Regions from separate parts of the Pedobacter sp. A2324 genome, predicted to be linked through region 2. Evidence: riboswitches for the same ligand, from Rfam matches in the RefSeq annotation. Region 2 holds a riboswitch; each other region holds the start of a gene.

Region 1 (7,332 bases), on a different contig from region 2:
TTCTGTGTACGCTCTCGCCTGAATCGTTTCAAGTCCTTGTTTCAATAATTTGATTGCTTGTACTTTTTTATCTGCTGTCATAGGTTTTGTTTTTATTTCCTGTTTAACATTTCGCTGTCGCTAAAGTTTTAGAATTGCCTGAATAGCTAAATAAACAAAGCTGCTTTCATTAAATTATTTAGCCTGGTTTTAAGTAAGATCAAGATTTAAATTGCGCTGTAAGTTTCAGCAAAAAATTAATTGCATCTTCTAAACAATTCGCAGGTAGATCATGTTGAATAAATATGGGCCAGTTGATCTTAAAAAGGGTTTTGGTTATAGAGGAGGAATAAAATGAAAAAGAAAATATGTGTGCTGGAAGATGATCACGCTATCCGCGACGTTTTAAATATTTTATTATCAGAAGAAGATTACGAGGTGAGCATGTTTTCGTGCATTAAAGACCTGATGAGGGCGCGCCACCATTATACGCCGGATCTATACCTGCTTGATGTCCGTTTGCCTGATGGAAATGGAATAGATCTTTGCAGAAAAATTAACAATGATAAGCATACACACGATATACCAGTGGTGATGATGAGCGCTAACGTAAGCTCGCGCGAAATTGGGATTGGTTGTAAAGCGAAAGCTTTTGTAGAGAAACCGTTTGATTTGGATCATGTAATCGACAGCGTGGAATTTGCCATGCGCAAATAACGATAGGAATCAAATACTATTTCCAGTTTTTAGAACCAGAAGAATGTAATCATCTGGTGCCTGACGGAAGGCTACTTGCAGCGAATGATATCGCTAATTGGGCATTGAACTGGAATCAGGTTTTAAAACGATAGAATGACTATGATTCGGGCCAAGGATAAAAATAATCCTTAGTTCGGCGTATAAAGCTACGGAAGCTTTCGCCAGGGCTTGTCTGGCAAATTGTATCATCGCAGGCTCATCGCGAAAACTCAATGCTTTAGGAATATCAAATGCGATAATATTTGGTTTACCTATTTTAATGCTGATGTCAAGATCATTCAACACATTTTCCAGCTTTCCGGCTGCACGCACAAGATCGTTTAAATTTAGTACCATAACATAAATCTTAACTGGAGAAACACTTTTGAGGCATTTTAGTTTGCGGTCGCGGAAAAATATGCAACCAAAGTCAAACAAATTTCGTCTACCTTCAAAATTACTTATATTTTGAAATGAAAAACATCCTTACCTTAATTCTGCTATTGATTTTTTCTCTGGGTGCTTCAGCTCAGTCTGTTAGTGCGAAGAATGAAGAGTCAATCGTCGAAACATCAGGTCGCTCCGTTAAGGATAGCATCGATACTTTTTATAAAGAACTTTTTAAGGCCTTAAAGATTGGCTATCTGCATCGCAAATCAGTGGACTGGAAAAGTGTGGAGCCTGAAACCTATAAGCGTTTGGCGACTTATAAAAGCTTTAAAACTTCTCTTAATGAAATTAGTAACTTGTTTGATAAGATCAATGCCACGCATTGTTTAGTGTACCGTAGGGAGGGCAAATATTCAGCAACGCATAAGGTGATTGCAAAAGACCGCTACTCCGCGCAATGGAAAAAGAAATATGATACCAGACCAGCGTTTGAGGTAAAAGTACTGCAAGGGAAGTACGGCTATATTTTAGTCCCTGGTATGGTGTTCTTCGACAATAGTGCTGAAAATATAAGTCGCATTGCGCAGCCTTTATATGAGCAGATTGCTCAAGTCAAAAACGATGATAACATTGAGGGCTGGATAGTAGATTTGCGGTTTAACACGGGGGGTAACGCAGCCCCTATGCTGCTGGCGCTGTATGACCTTCTTGGTGATCATGATATCTGGGGTGAACTTGATGTAGATAAGAGGTCAGTAAAAAAATATAAGCTAGACAAGGGCAATTACATCCAAAAATCTAAAGTTATTTCATCTGTAACTCCTAATGGTCGTTTATTAGATCAGGCGAAAGTGGCTGTCATCACCGGATTGTTCACTGGAAGTTCGGGAGAAATTACCGCGCTGGCTTTTAAAGGCAGAGCCAATACGCGTTTTATTGGTGAAAACACGGCTGGCTATACTACAGGCAACGTTTCCTGGCCTTTGCCATTTAATACCACGATGGCCCTGACTACAGGGTACGACAGCGACAGAAATGGGATTTACTATGATTACATCGTACCTGACGTGGCAGTATCAAAACAAGATAATTTTAATGATCTATCACTGGATGGCAACATCATCGAATCGATTAAATTCATAAAGGGAGAATAAGAAATATTTTATTTGCCTTAAGAATCAGTAATATACATTAAAAAGCAAGTGGTGCGAAAACAATATCAGCTGCGTATGGTTTATATGCTACCTATGAAAAAACAGGTCGAAGAACTTTGGGTAGTTCAAGATCAAAAATGGCCATCATGCGTAATGGTGGCCATTCCTAAAATGAATTTGTTTGGTTAATTATTTATATGTGAAAGGCAGTCGTGAGATAGCCTTTTTTTATTTCCAGCCATCTGGATTATCGTTGCCTGGTGATGTGTAAATTGTAGGTTTCATGTATTTGCTCATCAATTCTCATTAATTTAAGAATCACGCCAGCGGGAACGGCTTCATTCACATTCCATTTCCAAAAGATATTGTCGGGTACATGTTCAAAATTGATTACCTGATTACCCGATCGTAATTTCCAGTAATAAACTGTACTTCCAATAGGTTGCTTGTCCTCAATATAAAAGGTTTTTTTTTGCACATCCTCAAGGGTAACGTGATCGGTTTCTACAGGTGCTAATTTCATGGTTTGCTCATGTTTCCGGGCTTTAATGCCTTTGGGTACATAAAGGGAAGCGAGTAGTGATAATGGTATAACCAGAATGGCTAATGCAATTAAAAAGTGTTTAGGTTTCATTGATAAAAGGAAAATTAATTCTTCAAAATTACCAATATGGCAAGCCCTTGTAAATAGCTCAAAAAGGCTATCCTGGCAAGAATATGAAAGCTAAGGTTTTTCAGCAGTAGGGCTTATGCCGTAACTTGAAAAGCTCACATCAGCTTAAATCTGTATGTTGAGTAGTTAATGTATTTTTATTAACATCTGATTAATTTCTTCCGATTGATAAACGGGTTTTATAGCTTTGTACTATGCAGGAGCTATCTTTATCCATACAGATTGATCTTATCGAATTAAAGGCCAGATATGCCTTTATTATGGATGAATTAGGTGAGAATTTTTCTGATGAATACCTGATGCAGCACCAGGTTAAGCAGAAACTATCACAAGCGATGATTCGTGAGATGTTCCGCATCTTAGCGTATCAGACCTAATTAAAATGATATAAGAAAACCACGTTACCTGTGTAAGCAGTTACTGTTGATCCTTTAATATCGAGATCTGCCTGAATAACAACTTTAGTGATCCCGCGAAGATCGGAGATTGATATTAGCTTGGCGCGCAGCATTACCTCGTCATCAACGCGGACTTCCTGATTAAATTTGAAATTCTCTATCCCGTAGTTTACCTCCATTTTAACATCCCTGATGTCTGCTATTTGTTTCCACAAATAAGGGATCAGCGATAACGTCAGATACCCAGGTACAAATTCAGAATCAACTGGTGCTTGTTCTTTAGCTTTACCGTTGTCACTTGTGTAATTATCCGTTGCATCAGCAAACCTGTTGGTTTGTTGCTGGTTTATTTTGTGCCATTTGGATTGCCCAATTTGGATTCCTAAATAAGACTTGTATTCTTCAAAACTACTAATAATCACCATTACCTTTATAATATAATATCAATACAATCTGGACGTAGTCTCAAAGTTTAAATATCTCCGCTGAACATTCCCATCTGAATAAAAAGCTAATATATCATAATAATGGTTACCAAGTTTTATTTTTGCCAATTGACGAATGAAATTACCTCGTTTAGATAACTTTCTATCGCTAAAAGTTCAAGCTGAGACTCAGTAGATAAGTAAGTTTAAAAACTAATGTTGTGTGTATTTTTAATTTCGGCCATAGCAAAAGTACTGTGTGTGCTGCCTATACTTTCAACAGAACCAAGTTTATTGAACACAAAGTCCTGATAGTGTTTCATGTCTTTGGCATAAACCTTTAGAATAAAGTCGTAGTCTCCCGAGACATTATAGCATTCCACCACCTCATCAATATTCATAATATCTTCTACAAAGCGGTTACCAATTTTCTTGTCGTGTTGCTTCAGCTTAATGTTGCAGAATACGATGAATCCCTGATTGAATTTCCCCGCATCCAGAATGGCAATATATTTTTTGATATATCCGGCGGTTTCGAGTCGTCTAATCCTTTCGAAAACTGGAGAAGGTGATAGATTTACCTTTTCTGCAAGTTCCTTATTGGTGTGTTTTGAATTGTTTGCGAGGGTCTTTAACAACAGCAAGTCGGTTTCATCAAGTTCAGTCATCAGAATAATTTTCTTTAATGGCGTTGAATATAATTTATTAAAAGTTTAATTTGCTTTAAATATAGTTAAAAATAGACAATATAACTGAACTTTACATTTTTAAAAGAATAATGATCTTCAGATGTATTTTTGTTGCAGTTTAAAGCTGATTTGTAATAATTAGAGTTCTTTGCATATTTCAACAATTGAAAAAGGTTTTACTTAGCTGTAAATGAAAAGGGAATCGTGTGTAAATCACGAACTGTCGCGCAACTGTAAGTAACAAAAAGGTTTTTATCCAGGGATGTCCACTGCTCATTTGGCGGGAAGGATGATAGAAACTGTTACAAGTCAGGATACCTGCCTGTTTCGAATTGACGATGCTTTCGCGATTGAAGCTTAAAGTCAGATGAGTACTTATGATGGTAAATCCTGCTGGATGAGCCGGGCTATCGCCTGCGTCTGTGTTTTTCTTTTTTTCATTCTACGCGAAACATCCTGAGATGATGTGCGAACTTTTTACAATGATTATTTACCATTTAAAAAGTTGAAATATGTTAACACAAAATCTGGGATACCCGCGGATAGGGATCCAACGACAATTGAAAAAAGCCTGCGAGCAATACTGGGCAGGTAAAATAGACCTTAAGGAACTCAATAAGGTTGCACGTATCATTAAGGAAGAGAACTGGCAAACCCAGGTAGATGCCGGTATTGACCTTATCCCATGCAATGATTTCAGTTTTTATGATCAGGTATTGGATACGAGTTTTTTGCTGGGTGTAATCCCGCAACGTTACTCGCCTGTACTCTCGCAGGTGAAGGGCAACAATGAAATTGATCTCTATTTCGCCATGGCCCGTGGTTATCAAAAAGATGGTTTGGATATCACGGCAATGGAAATGACCAAATGGCTGGATACCAATTATCATTACATTGTGCCTGAATTTACTGCAGATCAGGAATTTCGGATATTTAATGAAAATATATTCTGTGAATACAACAGCGCAAAGCAGCAATTAGCAGAGAAAGCAAAGCCAGTATTGCTGGGGCCGGTGAGCTATCTGCTGTTGGGTAAAGAAAAAGAAACGGGTTTTGAACGGATTGACTTGATTAAAAAGCTGGTTTCGGTTTACATTGAAATAATCAACCGTCTGAAACAACAGGGAGCAGAATGGATTCAGTTGGATGAGCCCTGCCTGGCGCTCGATCTTTCAAAAAAAGACAAAGAGGCTTTTGAGTATGCATACCGGGCTATTGCTAATAGGGTAAGCGGGGTAAAATTACTAGTCGCTACTTATTTTGAGGCACTGTTGGATAATACAGCATTGGCCGTAAACCTTCCAATATCAGCCTTGCACATCGATCTTGTGAGGGCTCCTGACCAGCTGGACGATGTGCTGGCACTGATTCCTGAAAAATTACAACTTTCCTTAGGGGTAGTAGACGGGCGTAACGTTTGGAAGAATAACTATGAAAAGTCGCTTTCTCTTGTTGCTAAGGCAGTAGCATTGTTGGGCGAAGACCGAGTAATGATTGCCCCATCCTGTTCATTGCTTCATAGTCCGATTGATCTTGAACTTGAAACTGCTATTGATCCGGAAATAAAAAACTGGATGGCTTTTGCACGCCAAAAATTAACTGAGGTGAGTGAAATCCGTCAAATTGCTGAAGGAAATGCTGATTTGCTCAAAGCCAACCAGTTAGCAATTGAAAACCGCCGCAGCTCTCAGAAAGTACATAAACAAGTAGTGAAGGATCGTATTGCCGGAATCACAGATGCAGACTCAACCCGTAAAAGTATTTTTGCAATACGTCAGCAATTGCATCATGAGCGGTTCAAGTTTCCGGCGTTCCCTACAACAACAATAGGGTCATTTCCACAAACAGATGATATACGCCAGATGCGTGCCAGATACAAAAAAGGCGATCTGACCCTTGCGCAGTATGAAGAGGCTATAGAACATGCAACAATAGCGGCTATACGCTGGCAGGAAGAAATTGGACTGGATGTGCTGGTACATGGAGAGTTCGAGCGTAACGACATGGTGGAATATTTTGGCGAGCAGCTGGATGGATTTTTGTTTACAAAGAATGGCTGGGTGCAGAGTTATGGAAGCCGCTGCGTAAAACCGCCGGTAATTTATGGCGATGTGAGCCGCCCGAAAGACATGACGGTACGCTGGAGTAAATTTGCTGCTGCTCAAACTGCAAAGCCGATGAAAGGCATGCTTACGGGCCCGGTAACCATTTTACAATGGTCATTCGTACGTGATGATCAGGGAAGGGATATTACAACCAATCAAATAGCCTTTGCCATCCGGGATGAAGTTCTGGCATTGGAAAAAGCTGGGATTGGTATCATTCAGATTGATGAGGCTGCCATACGTGAAGGCTTACCCTTAAGAAAGTCCAAACACGCCAAATATCTTGAATGGGCGGTGAACGCATTTCGGATTTCGGCAAGCGGGGTGGGGGATGACACACAAATTCACACGCATATGTGCTACAGCGAATTCAATAACATTATTCAGCATATTGCAGCTATGGATGCGGATGTGATTACAATTGAAACTTCGCGCTCGCAGATGGAACTTCTCGAGGCCTTTGCAGATTTTGACTACCCTAACGAAATCGGCCCGGGAGTGTATGATATTCATTCGCCACGAGTTCCTGGTGCCGAAGAGATGGCTTTATTGCTTACAAAAGCAGCAAGCCTGCTTCCTGCACAACACCTTTGGGTAAATCCAGACTGCGGTTTGAAAACCCGTAAATGGCCAGAGACAAAAGCCGCGTTAATAAATCTCGTAGCTGCTGCAAAACTGGCTCGAGAGCAGATCAGTTTAGAAAACCTGGCTTAAAATACAGCGCATCCCGGATTGCCCGGGATGCGCTTACCAGATTAACTAATTTTTATTACGATAAGTC
Region 2 (7,332 bases):
GCCTGGCGCACATCTTCTTCACCGCGATCAAGTTAATCGATCCACGCGAGCGGGAAGAATTGTTAAAATACTTCTACGAATGGAAAGATGTTACCCCCGGTAATTTTGAAGAACTGCTTGCTAAAACCATTGAGCTGGTGTACGACCATAAACAAATCCATCTGTCTATGGTAACCGTTAACGAGTTCTTATCTGTTCTCGTAGCCTTATGGAATAAGTTAAGCGGACTGGAATATATCGGACAGCGTAAGGAAAATATCGTCGTTGCCGAACAGCAGGTAGTACAACAGGTACAGGCCCGCAAAACATGGACCTTATTGGATTAACCTCATTTCTTTAAAGCAATAAAATATAAAGCAAGTGGCACAAAACGGTAGTTAGCTATGCCAATATCGTTTTGTGCCTTCCCTGCCGCTACTTCCAAATTGACTTCACTGAAAACATTTCCAGTGCCTTAACCTCAATATTGGTCCCCCAGAAACGAAAGCCCTCTTTATTCTGATCGTCTGTTTTACGCTGCATTGAATATGAATAAGCACCACCATCAATAAAAACCTCAATTGATGTTTTGTCAATGTAAATGTCAGCAGATAGCTCCATGCTCGTCAGGTCTTCAGGAGAATAAAACATTCCGTTCACCAGATTAAAATTCATATCATAATCCAATATTTTCTGCCCGTTTAAACTAATACCTGCACTCGTCGCATGCGATAATTTGATTTTAGTTTTGATGCGTAGTGTGCCTTCATCTGCAAAAGGTTTTAAATGACTGTTTGCCTGATCAGCACTTAAAGCCGACCATTTATTCAATCGAGTAAACAGTTGTTCAGTCTCTTTAACAGGTTCGCTAAATAAACGTACGCCATCCTTTGTGGTCTTTAGCTTCAGTTCCGTAGGCAACAGCATCATACCGTTAAAAGGCATGCCCGGGTGATTCACCCTGCCCCAGCCAATCTGGATACGGCGGCCATCTGATTCCGGCATATTCGTAAAAGTTTGAGCGGCGTATATCGTTCCGGTAACAGAGTAGTATTTCCCGGCCTCAGGTGTAAACTTCTTCCCGTCAAACGACCCGATCATATAATTGTTCGATGCCCCATACAACACCCATTTTCTTTTGCTTTGATCCCCGTCAACAGGCAATTCAAACAAATCCGGACACTCCCAGAAACCCGTTGTATGGCTTTGATACGCCCAGTCTTTTAGGTTATCCGAAGTATAGATCGAATGCCCGTCACGCTCGTTTAATACCATCACCCAATGCTTGCCCGGTTTATACCAGAATATTCTGGGGTCCCGAGTATCTACGCTGTTCCATTTTGCCTTCGAATCAATAACCGGATTCCCGCTGTACTTCGTCCAGGTCCTGCCTTTATCCAGACTATAAGCAATGCACTGCGTTTGTTTGTCGGCTGTATTTGCCGTGTAAGCGGCTACCATTGCCGGGGTTTTTCCTTTGTTGAAACCAGCAGTATTCTGATAATCAATTACCGTCGAACCCGAAAACATGGTACCCAAAGCATCCGGAAACAAAGCGGTAGGCAATTCCTGCCAGTGTACCATATCTTTACTCACTGCATGTCCCCACGACATATTTTCCCACTCTCTTTCATAGGGGTTATGTTGATAAAACAGGTGATACTCTCCCTCATAAAAAATCATTCCGTTCGGGTCGTTGATCCAGCCCCGCTTCGTGGTAAAATGGAACTGTGGACGGTTTTTCTCTTCATATAAAACATCCTGTCCATTAATTTCGTCAGCCTGATAGATTTTAGTCAAGCCACTTCCATCACCCTCATAACTGATTTTAATCATTTTCCCTTTCAACGCAGTTACATCACAAAACACCCAGTATTCAGGAGCGCCATTCGCTAGGCGGATTACAAACGACCGCTCTTCTTTACCATTCACCTCAAAAGTCATCTTTTTTCTTTCCTGCTGCTGCGAAATAGGCAAATTCAGGTATTGTTTTGTCACCTTGATGGTAAGTTCTGCCGCATTTATCTGGTTACATATACCGAGCATCAATACAGTAACGAGGAATTTGAAAGTAGAGGTTATGTTTTTCATATCAACTAAGTTATCTTTTTTACAATAAAAAATCAGGATGTAATCTCCTCTTTTTTTGCTACATTAGCACTATATTCTTTCAAGGTCATCATCGATATTCCTGATGATCACGTCCCCAAAAAATTTATTAACTAGTCCACCTTTTCTCTACCTCAAGTCTACCCCCTGTCCACGTCCAGTCTACACCAACCTCACAACAACTGCAACACAACTCCGGGTCTACCTCGGGAATGCTCCACTACGAAGGCTTTTAGCACCGCCGGGGACTGCGCAAGGTTACCCCCTGCTGCCTCCAAAATCGTCAGCGCACACCAAAACGTGGCCACAACACCACCCGTAAAATTCCCGAAATTGACCATAACTTGCCTGGGAGTTAATACAGTAGATGACTGATGAGCTCTCAAACCTTGCCCGAAAACAAAAGAGGCGCCCCCAATGACTTGGGTAGCGCCAGAGAACGTAACTATAATTAAGATTAGTGGAAGACAGCGATGTCGTTAAAAAATATCTTGCTGAAATCTGCTACCACACCATCGCCTCCATACCTGATTTTCTTAACCAAGGCACCGGTTGAGGCGTTGTAGATCAGGAGGTAATTAACGGTTGAGGCAGCCCCATAGCCCTGAATGCCATTGACCACGATATAATCTTTATTCCGGTCGTAACGGATAGCACCGTAAATCATAAAAGGAGTGTCCGTAATGGTAATGAATGGCTGACTTAAAGATGATGCATTACCATCAACATATTTATAGATAGAAGTTCCTGAATGGTAGAAAACTGCATTCTCCTTAGTCGATGCGGTGAGCCTGGTAGGTGCATCAAGACCAAATGTACCTACAGCTACCGGCAATGCTACACCGGCAGTATCAAGATTTTGATCAATCGCTATCAGACGCGAGCCGGTAGATCCCCATACTTTGCCATTTGGAGTCTGGGCAAATCCCCGTGTAATATTTGAATAACTTTTAGCAAGTGAGTAATTACCCGCGGATACAATTTTGGCGCCGTTAGATTGTAAAAGATAAACATAATCGCCCCTTTTCCACATGTCGCCGGTATTCACTGCACCAACCGCAGATAATTTGTTCTGGATCGCCAGGGTGTTCAGATCAATCTGGTAAACGCCATCGTTCGCACTCACCAAACCCCTTGTGCCCTCTACCTTAATGATGCCTCTCCAGTTACTGGATTCCTGTACATATCTGGCCTCCTCCTTTAAAGTGTATTCGTTTACCTTCACAATAGGCCCGTTCACTTTACACAGTAAGTAAATGCTGCCATTAATTACCGATGCAAACTGAAGGGTAGAAGTTTTAGCCGTGTTAGACAATATCTTTCCAGGATTTTCTTTTTCATAAGCGCGGATGGAAAGGGTATCATCGCCATAGCGGTAAAAACTTACCGCACCCGAATTCTGAGCATAAGAGCCCTCGCCAATGACAAAAAAACCATTTTCATATTTACGTGCAGCGGTATCTGTAACTGGTTCCTCTACGGTATCCTTTTTGCATGAGTAAAGCACCGAGCTGATCAATACAGCACCAATTAATAGTTTTTTAGTTTTGAAATGTTTCATTTGTATATTATTTTATTTTAAAAGCTTCAGATCTGCGGCACCTCCAAATTCGGTTGAGATTTCACCAATGTACCTCGACCGCTCATTGTTGAGATCCGGATAGAAAGGGTTTCCATTATTGTTCTGTGCCGTATACACCTTCACAAAATCGATTGTACTTAAGGCGATTTTTCTCCCCGCAGCATCTGCCGCCCAGTCAATATCAAATGTATTGTAACCCCGGCCAAATTGTTCCTGCAAGGCGAGGTATTCGTTCGAACCATTATCGGTATAACCATATGCCAATGGTTTATTGCTGAGTATAGCCCCAGCCACCAGCGTATTTTTCACCAGGGTTCCGCTAAAGGAGATGGTATTGCCCGTTGCCCAGGACGGGAAATAATCCTGGCTGTGGAACTGGTTTCTCAATACCAGCCCCTCCTTACCCTGGTTATCTGTCCACCGGATATCATCACTCAGTGTAGCAGGCTTGTGGTAGGTAATGGTATAACCTTTAATTGTTGTAGAGGCATTATACTCACTCCCCGCAAGCTCATACCAGGTGTCATCAGGTAAACCGTTTTTATTTTCATCCTTCATCACACAAACAATTCCAGGCTCAGAGAATTCCATACCCGAAGCAATCAAGGGATTGCCATAAATTCCCAGATCGGCACCTGAACCATTTTCAACCGGATGATCAAAACCAAAAACAATAAAACCACCGTAAGCCCCAAGTGAAACCAGGCCGTTGCCCGCGCTACCGATCAGAATATCTGTTTTAACCAGGTCGTTGGTAAACTGTCCGGGAGCCTGCTTGAATTCGTAAATCTTATTGATGTAGGGAGATGAATGAACAACCGGATTCTCTTCCTCCTTTACCTCGCTCACCTCTTTTTTACAGGAAATCAGCAACATAGTGGATAGAATCAAAATTCCGGGAAAGTTGATTTTCATAGTAAAAGTATTTACGGCAGCTGAAAAATACACACGCATAAAGCAGGGTATAATTCAACATGCTCAACCTCATCGGCAAAAGCAGCGACAAAACCTGGTTAAAAAATGATTATTAAACTTAAAGTCTCATTGTTAGTCCCAATCCCCGAGGACTACAAATCATAATGCAATTAGGCAGGTCTCCTGACTTACGTCCGATTTTCTGCCTTCCCATCATGCTTTGAAACACGAAAGTGGCGAGAATAGAAAATCGTTATGACGCTTACAGTTGCGGGACAGTTACGGAGTTTCACCGTATTCCCTTTTAATCCCGAACAAAGCCGGGAACCAAAAGCGTGGCAAAGGTAAAATTTAATCTTTAATACACAAACGTGAAATGCGCCGGAATATCTCCTGTAATAACAGACCATTTCTTCTTACCATTGGCATCGAAACAATAAAGTGTACCCTGGGTAATATAATCCTTCGCATCGCTTACGTAAACATCCTTGGTATGGGGATCAACAATGATCCCGTAAGGAATTTTTATCTGCGAATCGGTTCCATCGGTAATAAATTTTTTACTCATAACCGTTTCATCCTTAACGTTAATCATCGAATAGCTGATGGTGTTTTTTTGTTGAATGTAACTCCATTCAGTCGCAAAGATGTAAGCGGTATCTTCATCAATCCACAGGTTACTGGCCGCAATTTCAAAAGTTTTTTTAACATGATCAGTACGGGTATCAATCACAAACAATCTGGAGGGGATGTTATAATAGTCTCCTCTAGATGTCACATATAAATCGCCATATCGGTCGGCTTTTAACCTGCTTAAATTAATGGCCACATCAATCCTTTTGGTTTCAGTAAAGCTGGTCAGATCGATTACGGAAATGGTCCGCTCATAATTTGGCGGACTATAACCACCTGAATTGGCTATATATAGTTTTTCTCCAACAACGGCCATTTCTTCAGGCTGGCGCCCAACCTCTACTTTACGTTTGATTTCAAGTGTAGCGGTATCAATCTCCGAAATGTTACCATTCGGCGCATTCGGATCGCCTACTTTACCCAGGTAAGCACTCACATAAGCTTTGCCTTTATCGAAAGCGATGTACCTGCAGTTGGGAATGTCAATTTGCTTGATTTTCTTAGCTGTTTTAACATCCAGAATCTCCAGCTTATTAGAAACATTAACCACAACATAAAGCTTCGATCCATACACCCCAATATCATTCCCCACATCTCCCAAGCCTTTAACAACCTCAGGATTAGCTTGTCCGTAAATATTCCGACGGTAAATGCCAGTGCGCAAATCAACATAATCAAGCGATGCCTTATTCATGTTCATATTGCCTTCGTTCAGTACATACATACCCTTTACCACACTCAGCGGATTTGCAGGGAAAGCAGTTTGATTCTGCTCCGGGATTACGCCCGGGTCTTTCCTGCACGCCCCCAGCAGCGCAATAAAAAGGAGACTTACAAGTAAAGGTATTTTGTTCTTGATCATATCGTAAAGCTTATTTTAAAACGGTAAAAGCGGCGCGGCATAGGGAAATTTGCAATCATTTCCCGGTCCTGGTTAAAAATATTATTGACTTCCAGGCTCATTTTCATCGGCCTCCCGGATATCTTCATACCGTAGCCCAATCCAGCATCATGAGTATACCAGGGCTGCATATAATTGTAAACAGCGTTGTTCACAGTACTCAGCTGATTGTATCGATAACCTGAATAAATATAACTGTAGTTGAATTTCAGCCTGTTCCAGTCCAAACTGCAAACAAATGAGCCACTATGAACCGGAACGTAGGGGATATTAAACGGATAAATTTCCCCCTCGGTGACATCCCTCGCCTGCTGAAAGGTGTAACTGATGGATGCATTAACAATAAGATTCTGGGCTATTCTCCAAAACGTTTGAATATTCATCTCAACGCCCTTTATCGCTACTTTGCCAATGTTATACATCGTCCAACGATACAGATTGGCACTTGGTACTGCCACAATCTTATCCTTAACTTCATTGTAATAGGCATCTGCCTGCAGAGCGAACGAAACCAGCGCTACATTTGCAGGTTTTAAAGTGTAGGTAAAACCCAGATTATACTGATCGGTAAACTCCGGCCGGAGCAGTGCGTTTCCAATAAAGGTATAATACAGGTCATTAAAAGTAGGAAGTCTGAAAACGTTCTTGTAAAACGCCCGGAACATTAGCTTTTTGCTCGCAAAGGGATGATAGGTTGCCATCAGTGTCGGACTAAACTCCTGTTTATCTCCGGCGCTGTTATACGCCTTCACCCGGTCGAAAACAAATGTACCCAGTAGCGATGCCTGAAAACTAAAATCATTCAGCTTGAGTTCTGAAGCCAATGAAGCGAGCACCGTGTGCCTGGTGGGATATGGAAAACGATACAGGTTTGCATCCAAACCATTCCACTGATAATCGGCAGATAAAGAAACACCCCATCCTGGTGAAATGAAATACCGGCTGGCACCTGATAAATAGATCTCCTGCTGTCTGAATCTATTATCCTGGAATCCATCGAGCGTTACAAAATCAGGATCCAGATAACGAAGATAATCGTTGGCATACTTCGCATTGAACATCCAGGCATAACGCTTGTTTTCATTGCTTTGAAAATGTCCCTGAATAAAAAAATTTCTGTCCCACTGCCGCTGATGGTAATCGAACCTGTTCGCTACAATTGCTCCCGGTAGTCCCCTTTCAGATGAATAAGCATAAACCTTTGCCGACCAGC
Region 3 (7,332 bases), on a different contig from region 2:
CTATACGGCGAGGGCTATATTACCATAAATTCATTATTAAAGGGGGACTACCTTACGGTAATTAACAACAGTATCTTTTCGGACTACAATAATATCACTGGTATTGTGATCCTGTTTACTGTTGTAACTGTTTTTATGAAATCGGCTGCGACATTAATTACACTGGGCGCAGGTGGGAACGGTGGAACGTTTGCACCAAGCCTTATTATGGGTGGTTTAATTGGTTTTGTGTTTGCGTATTCAGTTAATCTTTCAGGTGTTGCTCAATTAAATGTCCCTAACTTTATTGTAGCAGGAATGGCTGGAGCCTTAGGCTCAATCATGCATGCCCCATTGACTGGAATTTTTCTGATTGCGGAAATTACAGGGGGGTACATTTTAATGGTTCCTTTGATGATTACAACTGCGATTTCATATGCCATTAACCGCAGTGTTCAGAAACATTCGATATACACCAAAGCTTTGGCAGACAAGGGTGAACTTCTATCACACGATGATAAAGACAGCACAGTATTGAGTCAGATGAAGCTTAAATACCTTATTGAGAAAACTTACCCTACACTTCAGCTTAATGATACTATATCACTAAAAATGAGCGAAATGGTTAAGTCGCACAAGAATATTTGTGCGGTTACAGATGAGGTTGGAGATTTTAAAGGTATCATTTATATGGAGGATTTTTTTAACGAGATTCTCTCCACACCAGGCAAGGAAATAGTTAAGGCTTCAGACCTTGTTCAACAGGCACCTAATATTATTAATGAGTATGAGGACATGAAGCAGGTTCTTGAAAAAATGGAACAGGAAAATGCATGGATTCTACCTGTTGTAGATGAAGCAAACCATTACAAAGGATTTGTTTCCAAAACCGCAATATTCAATAAATACAGAGCCTTACTAATGCGGCAAAATGACTATATGGATTAAGAAATAGGATTATTATATGAAAAGCCGGCCTGAATGATGATCATTCAGGCCGGCTTTTCATATAGGGCTAATTTAAGGCCAGACTACTCTGCCCGTTTCAATCCAAACTTTTCTATCTTACTGTAAAGGTGACTCCGCTGGATATCGATTTCATCGGCAGTTTTTGAAACATTCCAATTATTTTTCTCCAGCTTAAACTTGATAAATTCTTTTTCTGCGTGGTCTTTATAATCCTGGAAGTTATTGAAGCTATCGAAAGAAGAAGATAAACCTGTATCACCTGTTGCATTGGCAATCTGCGTACTGGAAGCCGCTCCGATATTGGTTCCTCCGCCTGGGTTGGCAAAGGCACGAACATCATTTTCGGTAATTATTTTATCGCTTAGGATAATTAAACGCTCAATCATATTGTGTAATTCACGAACGTTTCCCGTCCACGGCAATGCCTGCAAAGCAGCCATAGCACCTTCATTGATTCGCTTGACTGGCATGCCATAATCACCGCAGATACTTTCTAAAAAGTTTTGAGCAATAACAGGAATATCGTCAGTACGTTCAGTTAAATGAGGAACATGAATGTTGATTACGTTCAGGCGGTGATATAAATCCATCCGGAAATTCCCGTCTTCGATTTCTTTTAACAAATCTTTATTTGTTGCAGCCAATACCCGCACATTCACATCAATTTCTTTTTCTCCACCTACACGTGAGATTTTGTGCTCCTGTAATGCACGAAGAACTTTAGCCTGGGCTGAGAGACTCATATCACCGATCTCATCCAGAAATAAGGTTCCACCATTAGCCAGTTCAAATTTACCTATACGTTGCTTTACAGCTGATGTAAATGACCCTTTTTCGTGGCCAAATAATTCACTTTCGATCAACTCTGAGGGGATGGCAGCACAATTAACCTCGATCAGAGGACTATCTGCGCGGTTAGATTTTTCATGTAACCAACGGGCAACTAATTCCTTACCACTTCCATTCGCACCGGTAATTAAAACACGAGCTTCGGTAGGAGCAACACGTTCGATGGTTTCTTTTATTTTAGAAATACTATCCGATTCGCCCAGGATTTCTCGGGTTTTACTGGCTTTACGCTTTAAAACTTTCGTTTCCGTTACCAATGTTCCACGATCCAAGCCGTTGCGTACGGTGATTAAAAGTCGATTTAAATCAGGTGGTTTGGAAATAAAATCAAAGGCACCTTTCTTACTGGCTTCGACAGCAGTTTCAACAGTACCATGGCCAGAGATCATGATAAATGGGAGGTCAGGTTTGATGACCTGTGCCTGTTCAAGCACTTCCATGCCGTCCATTTTATTCATTTTAATATCACAAAGGACAAGGTCGTAATTACCTTTTTTGATCATTTCAAGTCCATCGATACCATTATCAATATCGTCGACGTCGTAATTTTCGTACTCCAGAATTTCGCGCAAGGTGCTTCTTATAGCCCGCTCATCATCAATAATTAATAGTTTGGCCATTTGGTAATTGTTTGTTCAATTGATATGCGAATATATTACTTTTAAATTAATGTATAGTTTTTTATACAATGATTTAGGCTATAAACGGGAATCAGGCGAAAAGGTTTTGTTAAATTTTTCATATGGGCAAGTACCGCTGTGGAATGATTGGAGCTTTCGCCACATTCATTTTACATATCCCTTTATTTTACTACTTTTGCGACGCTTTTGGTTTCCGGCTATACAACCGGAATTAAAAGGGAATACAGTGTAATTCTGTAACTGTCCCGCAGCTGTAAGCTTCATAACGGGTTTTCATTCATTTCGCCACTGTTTCAGTTTTGAAGCGGGAAGGCCGGAAAGCCGGGAGTAAGTCAGAAGACCTGCCTTTAGCGTATAATTTCATAGCTTTCGGGGATTGAAGCTAGGATTGAGGTACCAACTTTTGAAGTATTTTCATTTCCTTTTCGAATCTGTTGGCTGTGGGCAAAACTCACAATCAAATGAACAAACAAACAGTATTAGTTGCTGCCGGTCTAGGGCTTGCACAGCTAACGTTTAGCCAGCTGGCTAAAGCACAAAACCAAGACAGCGTCCAGTTGAAAGACGTTGTCATCAGTGCTACAAAAAATGACCAGAAACAATCGCAAACCGGTAAAGTGGTCACCATCATCAGTAGGGAAGTGTTAGACAGAAGCAATGGAAAATCACTACCTGAGCTGATCAGCGAGCAGGCGGGGATAATAGTTGCCGGATCAAGCAGTAATCCAGGCCTTAATAAATCTGTTTTCTTCAGGGGAGCAGGCAGTGCTTATGCCGTGGTTTTAATAGATGGCATTGTACAGAACGATCCTTCGGGAAATGGCGGTGCTTTCGACTTAAGGCTTTTATCAATTGATCAAATAGACCATATTGAGATTTTACGTGGCGGGCAGTCAACCATTTATGGATCGGATGCCGTAGCCGGTGTAATTAACATTATTACTAAAAAAGGTGGGCCAAAAGGAAACACCATTTACGGTGTGGCCAGTGCTGGCAGCTATGAAACCTACAAAGGAACCATTGGTTTAAACGGTGGAGTGGAGGGATTTTCTTATAACATCAATTATACCCATGCTAAAACTAATGGCATCTCTGAAGCTGCAAATCCAGCCGGTAACACTACTACGTTCGACAAGGACGGGTTTAAGACTGACGCATTGAATGCCAATTTTGGAATCAAGCTGGATAATCACTTTTCGATTAACCCTTTTGTAAGATATTATTATGGAAACTATAGTTTCGATGGTGGTGCTTTTGCTGATGCCAACAATTACTCGATATTGAAGAATTTCGCGGCCGGAACAAATGCAAGGTATGAATTTGCAACCGGAAAAGTTACTTTGAACTACAGCTATGAAGGAACCAGAAACGATGCACACAGTCAGTATCCTAGTATTACTGAAGGCCGGGTTTCGTTACTTGATTTATTTTACAACCAAAAGCTAGGAAATAAACTAGACCTCCTGGTGGGTATTGATAACCGTGTGATGAAGCTTTCTTCTGCTAATAACAAACCTGAAACCAATATTTTTGCTGCTTATGGTTCATTGTTTTTACATGATCTTAGTATTTTTAATTTAGAAGTTGGCGGACGGTACAATAAGCACGAGCAATATGGCGAAAACTATACTTATTCGATAACACCAAGTATCAACATTATAAAGGAGATTAAATTGTTTGGAACGGTTTCAACGGCATTTAAAATACCAACTTTAAACATGCTTTTCGGACAATTCGGAGCGAATCTGGCTCTGAAACCAGAAAAATCGCAAAATTATGAAGCCGGTGTTAACTTCAGTTTTGCCGATGACAAATTCAGTTTACGTGCGGCGGCTTACAAACGCGATTTAACCGATGCAATTATTTATGCTTTCCCGAATGGATACATTAATCAGATCAACCAGAAAACAAAAGGGTTTGAATTAGAACCGGCTGTAAAGCTAGGTAAATTCAATATCAATGGTTATTACGCATACGTTGAAGGGAATGAATTTAACTTCGTTGATAATGCGATTGCTGATTATCTTTTTCGCAGACCAAAACATACCTTTGGTTTAACGGCAGGTGTACAAGCTACAAATGACCTTTTTATAAGTGCAAATTACCGATATTTTGGTACGCGTAGCGATGGAAATTTCACAACCTACACTGTAGACAACCTGCCAGCATATAAATTGTTAGGCGCATATGCGGAATATGCGCTGGCGAAAAAACGTATAAAGCTCTTCTTCGATGCAAAAAACATTTTGAACGAGAAATACAATGAGATTATCGGATATAACAGCCTCGGATTTAATTTTAATACGGGTGTGATTTTTAATATCCACTAAGAAGATTTAACTTTGTATAAATAACATAAATATGTCGAATCTAAAATTCAATCCGCGTACCTTAATATTACTGTTAATGATTCTTGTAATTACAGGATTCCGTTTACTGGTAACATTTAACTCTGATGCCTTGAAGTTCGCGAACTTCTCTTCGATAGGGGCGGTTGCCTTGTTTGGCGGAGCTTATTTTAAAGACCATTTAAAAGCTTTTGCATTTCCTCTATTAAGTTTATTTTTAAGCGATTTCATATTGTCGGCAACTATCTTCAAAGAATATAGCAATGGTTTTTTATATGAAGGCTGGTACTGGACCTACTTTGCATTTGCCTTAATGGTATTGGTTGGACGTGTATTGTTAAACAAAATCAATGCTGTTAGCCTGCTGGCCTCCACTTTATCTATTGTATTGATCCACTGGATCGTTACTGATTTTGGCGTGTGGTTTAGAAATCCATCCTACACTCAGGACCTTGAAGGATTCTGGCTTTGTTTGGAACGGGCAATCCCATTTGAAATCAGATTCCTTGAGGGAACTTTAATTTACGGTGCTATCTTATTTGGTGCTTTCGAGATCTTGAAGGCCAAATACCCGGTACTGAAATTTAGCGCGCAACAAGCCTGATTAAAACTAAAATAAAGATAAGGTCCCCTTTTGATGCAAATCGAAAGGGGACTTTTTTTATCTTTATACTTTGTACTAAAGTTATTTATTATGTTAAAAGTAGTATCGTTCCTCCCTGCTGCAACCAAAATGATCTATGATATGGGTCTTCAGGATCATCTCTACGGGGTAACTTTTGAATGTCCTAAAGAAGCAGCCGGGTTACCAAAAGTTGTACGGTGTATTTTAGAGGGTAAAAATTATTCAAGCGTTGAGATTGACCGGATATTTTCTGCTTCCAAGTCACAGGGAAAAAGCCTGTACTGGGTTGACGATGACTTATTGGAAAGTATCTCTCCTGATATCGTGTTTACACAAGACCTCTGTGAGGTATGTAATATCGATACGGTGTGTACTGAAACAGCCGTAATGAAACTCAGCAAACAACCATTACTTGTTCCTCTGTCGCCTAACAACTTGCAGGACGTTTATACTTGTGCCATTACCATTGCAAGGGCATTGGGTAAAGAAGAAGTGGCATTAAGATATCTTAGTCGGCTGCAAACAAGAACTGATTATATTCTTGATCAGCTGAGGCTGAATAAGGCACCATTAAAGCGGACCATGCTAATGGAGTGGATTGAGCCTATTTACAACTGCGGTCATTGGATTCCTTTTCAGATCGCCGCTGCCGGCGGAGTGGATATGCTGTCCAATCCTGCCGGCGATTCTATTGTTACCCAATGGGATAAAATCAGAAAGTACAATCCTGAAGTACTTGTGATAGCACCTTGCGGCTTCGATGTAGACCGGAGTACATTGGAAATGGAATTATTAAGCCGGAAGGATGGATGGAATGATCTTGAAGCTGTTAAATCCAATCAGGTTTATATTGCGGACTTCGATATGTTTACACAACCCAGTATTGGTACGCTGGTTGATGGGATAGAGGCGTTGTCGTGCATGTTTCATCCTCAAATATTTCAGCCCAATCCTTTTATCAGTACAAAATTCAGATCATTTAATAGTGTACACCAAAGCATTTCAATTTAATGAAAATAGTTGTTTTAACAGGCGCAGGCATCAGTGCCGAAAGCGGTTTAAAGACATTCAGGGATGCTGACGGACTTTGGGAAGGTTACAATGTTTATGACGTAGCGACACCAGAAGCGTGGGAACGTAATCCAGTATTGGTTCAGCAATTTTATAACGAACGGCGGAAGCAGGTCATTACAGCAAAGCCTAATCGCGCCCACGAAATCCTGGCGGAACTGGAAGCTCATTTTGATGTTGAGATTATCACACAGAATATAGATGACTTGCATGAGCGTGCTGGTTCTACCAAAGTCACTCATCTCCACGGAGTTATTACCAAATCTCAATCAGACAGAAGGGCAGACCTGACCTATGTAATAGAAGGAGATGAAATCAAAATGGGAGACCTGTGCGAGTTAGGTTCTCAACTGCGCCCACATGTAGTATGGTTCGGGGAAGCTGTTCCAATGATCGAAGTAGCGGCTAAAATTTGCAGGCAGGCAGACTTATTTGTTTTGATTGGCACTTCACTGGCTGTTTACCCGGCGGCGGGCTTGATAGACTTTATACCTTCAGCAACAAAAAAATACATTATTGATCCGAGAACACCTGATGTTGGTAGATACAAAAATGTGACCACTATACAGCAGAGTGCTGTTGAAGGAATGTCGGCACTGAAAGAAATCCTGTTAAATGGCCGTTAAAAAACGTTGTATCTTTAACTGGAGTGGGGGCAAAGACAGTACATTGGCACTGCACTATGCATTGAAGGATCCAACCATTGAGATTCGTTATCTGGTTACAACTTTAACTGATGAGTTTAACCGTATATCGATGCATGGGGTTAGAGAGAGCTTGCTAATTAAGCAGGCAGAAAGCATTGGGATACCGTTGTATCAGATTCGTTTGGGTGAAATGCCTACGATGG

The links. Region 2 has a riboswitch for cobalamin ahead of AC570I_RS04940 (PKD domain-containing protein). Riboswitches for the same ligand answer to the same signal wherever they lie in the genome.
Region 1: linked by a shared signal. The riboswitch ahead of metE (5-methyltetrahydropteroyltriglutamate--homocysteine S-methyltransferase) and the one ahead of AC570I_RS04940 (PKD domain-containing protein) in region 2 are both predicted to bind cobalamin.
Region 3: linked by a shared signal. The riboswitch ahead of AC570I_RS17795 (TonB-dependent receptor plug domain-containing protein) and the one ahead of AC570I_RS04940 (PKD domain-containing protein) in region 2 are both predicted to bind cobalamin.

What each region holds. Positions count from the first base shown of each region.
Region 1 covers NZ_JCASSK010000007.1:298,088-305,419, forward strand. The annotation lists gene AC570I_RS20515 (hypothetical protein) at 1-81, opposite strand, end outside; gene AC570I_RS20520 (response regulator) at 334-696, shown strand; gene AC570I_RS20525 (hypothetical protein) at 790-1,074, opposite strand; gene AC570I_RS20530 (S41 family peptidase) at 1,191-2,261, shown strand; gene AC570I_RS20535 (hypothetical protein) at 2,509-2,895, opposite strand; gene AC570I_RS20540 (hypothetical protein) at 3,129-3,311, shown strand; gene AC570I_RS20545 (hotdog family protein) at 3,308-3,757, opposite strand; gene AC570I_RS20550 (Lrp/AsnC family transcriptional regulator) at 3,964-4,425, opposite strand; cobalamin riboswitch at 4,601-4,786, shown strand; gene metE (5-methyltetrahydropteroyltriglutamate--homocysteine S-methyltransferase) at 4,959-7,265, shown strand; gene AC570I_RS20560 (response regulator transcription factor) at 7,321-7,332, opposite strand, start outside.
Region 2 covers NZ_JCASSK010000001.1:1,197,370-1,204,701, reverse strand. The annotation lists gene AC570I_RS04955 (hypothetical protein) at 1-326, shown strand, start outside; gene AC570I_RS04950 (glycoside hydrolase family 32 protein) at 415-2,070, opposite strand; gene AC570I_RS04945 (DUF5074 domain-containing protein) at 2,546-3,649, opposite strand; gene AC570I_RS04940 (PKD domain-containing protein) at 3,662-4,585, opposite strand; cobalamin riboswitch at 4,742-4,932, opposite strand; gene AC570I_RS04935 (YncE family protein) at 4,944-6,080, opposite strand; gene AC570I_RS04930 (TonB-dependent receptor plug domain-containing protein) at 6,077-7,332, opposite strand, start outside.
Region 3 covers NZ_JCASSK010000006.1:128,125-135,456, reverse strand. The annotation lists gene AC570I_RS17805 (chloride channel protein) at 1-927, shown strand, start outside; gene AC570I_RS17800 (sigma-54-dependent transcriptional regulator) at 1,011-2,417, opposite strand; cobalamin riboswitch at 2,609-2,801, shown strand; gene AC570I_RS17795 (TonB-dependent receptor plug domain-containing protein) at 2,900-4,768, shown strand; gene AC570I_RS17790 (DUF6580 family putative transport protein) at 4,800-5,390, shown strand; gene AC570I_RS17785 (ABC transporter substrate-binding protein) at 5,481-6,422, shown strand; gene AC570I_RS17780 (SIR2 family NAD-dependent protein deacylase) at 6,422-7,108, shown strand; gene AC570I_RS17775 (Dph6-related ATP pyrophosphatase) at 7,098-7,332, shown strand, end outside.